Regions from separate parts of the Fictibacillus sp. 5RED26 genome, predicted to be linked through region 2. Evidence: riboswitches for the same ligand, from Rfam matches in the RefSeq annotation. Region 2 holds a riboswitch; the other holds the start of a gene.

Region 1 (2,492 bases), on a different contig from region 2:
GCACTTAACGTTGGGGCAATGTTACTTGCATTCATCGCACTTATCGCTTTAGTTAACGGTATCCTTTGCGGAATCGGTGGCTGGTTCGGTTATGATATCACACTTCAACAAATTCTAGGTTATATTTTCGCTCCAATCGCATTTGTTATTGGTGTACCGTGGGAAGAAGCAGTTAAAGCCGGTACGTTCATCGGTCAAAAAATCGTATTGAATGAGTTCGTTGCTTATTCTTCATTCGCACCTCAAATTCCAGACTTAATGCCGAAAACAGTAGCGGTTGTAAGTTTCGCACTTTGTGGTTTCGCGAACCTTTCTTCGATCGCAATCCTTTTAGGTGGTCTTGGAGCAATGGCACCTACTCGTCGTCCTGACATCGCAAGACTTGGAATGCGCGCTGTAATCGCAGCTACAATCGCAAACTTACTAAGCGGTGCAATCGCAGGTATGTTTATTCTATAAAAATGGTTTCATTTTAAGATGTTCAAGCTAATGCTTGAGCATCTTTTTTTGTTAGGGAGGCTTTTAGCAGATAGCGTGCGGTGCAATTCTCTGTCACACTTGGGACATAGTCCCCTGAATAATACCAGCTAGGGTATCATCATCTATAATTAAGTCTAAGCAAACAAAATTGGGTCGAAATAAGACTTAATTAAGTCAAAACGGCGTTCAATTAAGTCTAAATTCAAAAATAAAGGCGGTTCGCTAAATTTCGACAAGCAATCTAACCGCCCGTCCAGCATAATACCCCTATCATGAACAATAAAAAAACCGCAGTGGGAATCATCCCCCCTGCGGTTTTATCTTCTATATTTAAGCCTGTTGAGCGATCTGTTTCATCACCCATGGCTGCATTCGGTTGTATAATGCTACGAATAACAGTGTAATTATTGTACCTTTTATCAAGTTAAACGGTGTTATACCTTTTAATATAAGATCAAGCATCATCTGGCTAGACATCGGATCAGCACCAAGGAACCACGTATAGGCTGGTAAGATGATTAAGTAGTTGAGCAGACCCATCATAAATGTCATCAAAACCGTTCCTAAGATCAAGCCCGCTGAAAGACGTTTAACAGAATTCTTTTTGCGGAATAAGTAGGATACTGGAAGAATGAATAGAATACCGGCCACAAAGTTTGCTAATTGGCCAACTGGTACTCCGGTAAAGCTTCCTACTATCCCGTAGTGTAGAACATTTTTTATGGCTTCCACCATAACTCCTGCCGCTGGTCCGAAAATGATTGCAGCTAGAAGTGCAGGCACCTCACTAAAATCAATCTTTAAAAATGGAGGTAACCCTGGGAACGGAAAGTCGAGCATCATCAGTACATAAGCAATCGTACTGAGCATCGATACCGCTACCATTTGTTTGATCTTTCCCTTTTGCATTGAAATCTCTCCTCTTTTGTGTTGCGCCATCTCATGATTTCGAATGCAGCACAGCCTGTTTCACACAAAAAATCCTTAGTCAGTTAATGAGACTAAGGGAGTTTGTAAGTATGATAAACAGCATGTAAAAGATGCACAAAATGGCATGCTTAAACAAAGGGTTCTAATTAGAGTTGAACCGCTGTACCTACATCTTCTCCCATCCAGACTATACTGTCGGCTCTGGAATTACACCAGATCAGCAAAAAAGAAAACTTTTTCGCTCACGGGCTGATGAAGAGGGAATCTTCATTTACCGCCGGTCGGGAATTTCACCCTGCCCCGAAGATGGATCGCTATTGTATTTTGTTACATCACCTATTATACTTTAAAAAATGTAAGTTGTGAACGAATATGCAATAACCATACCTTCCAAATAGAGGATGAACCGATATGAAATTAACATTTGAATATACATGGCCATATGAAAGAATGATGAAGGATATTTATATTTCGGAATGTCCGTTCTGCCAACGAGACAATGTATTGACTTCCTTTAAAGAAGAACAACTGAATCTTGCTCAAGAAGGAATTAAACAGATACTTATTATGCCTTGTTGTCATGGCAAGTTAACCATACTAAACGCCGACGATGATTATTTTTATACGGATGAAAAATTGAGAGGTCAATCATAAGGAGCAGGGTTAAGCGATGGATACGTTGAAATTCACAAAAATGCATGGATTAGGCAATAATTACATCTATATAAACATGTTTGAAGAGTGTATTGATGAAGCTGATCTGCCGAGGTTAGCAGCGGAAGTCTCAAATCCTTACACGGGCATCGGATCAGATGGGATGATTCTAATCTGCCCAAGCGAATTAGCGCCAGTTAAAATGAGAATCTTTAATAATGATGGTTCTGAAGCTAAAAACTGTGGTAACGGACTTCGATGTGTAGCCAAATATGCGTACGAAAACAGGTTAGTAACAGAAACCGAATTTCAGATTGAAACACTAGGTGGTTTAGTAACTGCAAAAGTAACAATAGGTAACAACAATAAAGTATCACTCGTTACGGTTAATATGGGTAACCCCATCCTTCGACCTCAAAAAATTCCTG
Region 2 (2,492 bases):
ACCGATCGCTTTAAAATCTCCAAACTCTGTAGGCAGATTAATCTCTACTTCACGCTTTACCATCTGCTCAGTTTTGTTTCGGTACGTAATGAGGTCTTTGATCGTGATCAGCTTCATATTATGTTGTTTCGCAAGCTCGACTAGTTCAGGAACACGAGCCATCGTTCCGTCTTCTTTCATAATTTCACAGATAACACCAGCCGATTTGCTGCCTGCCATTTGTGCAAGATCGATGGCTGCTTCCGTATGGCCTGCTCTTCGCAACACACCACCGTTTTTTCCGATCAACGGAAAAATATGACCAGGTCGTTTGAAATCAGAAGGTAGGGAATCTGCATTCACAAGCTCACGTACTGTAGACGCTCTCTCTTGAGCCGAAATACCTGTTGTTGTTGAAATATGATCGACGCTTATCGTAAAAGCCGTGCCATGCGAATCTGTGTTGGCTACTACCATCGGTGAAAGATCAAGCTTTAACGCAATTTCTTCTGAGATCGGTGTACACACTAAACCTCTGCCATGTGTCACCATAAAATTAATGGTTTCAGGAGTTATACCTTCTGCGAGTGCTACAAAGTCACCCTCGTTTTCACGATCTTCGTCATCTACTACGATCACAATTTTTCCTTCTTTAAGATCTGCCACTGCTTCTTCTATGGAGTGAAACATGAACTCTCCTCCTAAAATCCGTGCTCTTGTAAGAAATCAAGAGACAGCTTTGACTTTTGTGTAGTTTCTTCTTTCGGCGACAACATATTGTGTACATACTTTGCGAGCATGTCGCATTCGATATTCACGATGTCACCCGTTCCTTTCGACCCTAAGATCGTGTGTTCTGCTGTATGAGGAATCAATGAAACAGTAATTGTACTTTCGGTCACTTCAAAAATAGTGAGACTCGTTCCATCTACACATACAGAGCCTTTCAACATAAAATAACGCATCAGATGGTCAGGTAACACAATCGTATAATAGATGGCATTTCTCTCTGGACGCTTTTCAATGATTGTTCCTGTCCCATCCACATGCCCGGAAACAAAATGTCCACCGAACCGGCCACCTGCAGCCATCGCTCGTTCAAGATTGACCAAATCACGGTTGTTTAACAATCTCAATGTGGATGAACGAAACGTCTCTGGCATAACATCTACCGTGAACTCTCTTTTACTAAAAGAAGTTACGGTTAGACAAACACCGTTAACTGCGATACTGTCTCCAAGGTTTACATCTTTTAATACTTCTTGGGCTGTAACAGTAAGAACAATCGTTTCGTTGCCTTTAGAAATTGATTTTATCGTACCTTTTTCTTCGATAATGCCTGTAAACAAAAAGCTTTCCCTCCCCTCGTATGACGTAAGTATCATCGTAAATATGCATAAGCAGGAGTCCTTTTTTTCTTAATACAAATAACCCCGGAAACAGATTGCTTCCGGGGTTTTAAATGTTAAGAATATAACGAAATAAACCTTTAAATATACCTATTTCAAACACAGGTATTCTAAAAGTGTTCACGTTCCTTCTCCCATCCAGACTATACTGTCGGCTTCGGAATTGCACCGAATCCACCGTTTCTGCTACATGCAAAACCGGGTCACGGACTGAGAGGCTGAAGCCTCATCACCGCCGGTTGGGAATTTCACCCGACCCCGAAGGACTTATTTACTTATGTTCATTATAAGTAAACAGCAGCGTGAATTCAAACGTGATCACTTTTATTGGCCAATAATTAATTTTTCTTTCGGGTAATGAATGTGCTCTGTAACCACTTTTCCTCGGATAATGAACAAGAATGAAAGTACGCCAATTCTTCCAATAAACATCAGAAGCATTAAGATCACTTTACCTGTTGAGCTCAACTGACCTGTAATTCCAGTGGAAAGCCCTGTAGTTCCGAAAGCTGAACATACCTCAAAGAATAAGTACTCGATCGGCATAGGGTCAGTAATCGCTAAGATAATAGTGGATGTCGTACAGAGCACCATCGCAACGATAATAACAATAAACGACTTGTGTATATCTTCAGGGTATATCTCACGCTTAAAGATTTTTATCGTGTTTCTACCCTTCGCATAAAAGAGGATTGCTAATAATGCTACAGCAAAAGTCGTCGTACGAATCCCCCCACCTACTGAGCTTGGAGAAGCACCAATAAACATCATCACTCCTAAGAAGAGAAGTGTTGGTACTGTGAATTCCGAGACGTCCATCGTGGATAGGCCTCCACTTCGTGTGGTAACAGACTGAAACAACGAATAAAAGATTGTTTCATGCCAAGACTTACCTTCGAAGAATGCATTCATCTCTAGTACATAAATCCCTATGGCTCCTGTAATAACTAATAACGCAAATGTAGTTGTTGTAACTTTCGTAAAAAGAGTGAACGTATAACGCTCTAAATACTTACGCTCTTTAATAAAGTTATTGATCTCTACTAATACAGGAAATCCAATAGCACCGGATGTAATCAAAAACATCGTAACGATCTGAACAAG

The links. Region 2 has a riboswitch for FMN ahead of ribE (riboflavin synthase). Riboswitches for the same ligand answer to the same signal wherever they lie in the genome.
Region 1: another riboswitch for FMN. It lies ahead of IHV10_RS16665 (ECF transporter S component); the one in region 2 lies ahead of ribE (riboflavin synthase).

What each region holds. Positions count from the first base shown of each region.
Region 1 covers NZ_JACZDU010000004.1:354,134-356,625, reverse strand. Annotated here, with positions in the region: gene IHV10_RS16670 (NupC/NupG family nucleoside CNT transporter) at 1-459, shown strand, start outside; gene IHV10_RS16665 (ECF transporter S component) at 811-1,389, opposite strand; FMN riboswitch at 1,577-1,722, opposite strand; gene IHV10_RS16660 (hypothetical protein) at 1,822-2,064, shown strand; gene dapF (diaminopimelate epimerase) at 2,081-2,492, shown strand, end outside.
Region 2 covers NZ_JACZDU010000001.1:74,786-77,277, reverse strand. Annotated here, with positions in the region: gene IHV10_RS00465 (bifunctional 3,4-dihydroxy-2-butanone-4-phosphate synthase/GTP cyclohydrolase II) at 1-669, opposite strand, end outside; gene ribE (riboflavin synthase) at 681-1,328, opposite strand; FMN riboswitch at 1,511-1,658, opposite strand; gene IHV10_RS00455 (TrkH family potassium uptake protein) at 1,713-2,492, opposite strand, start outside.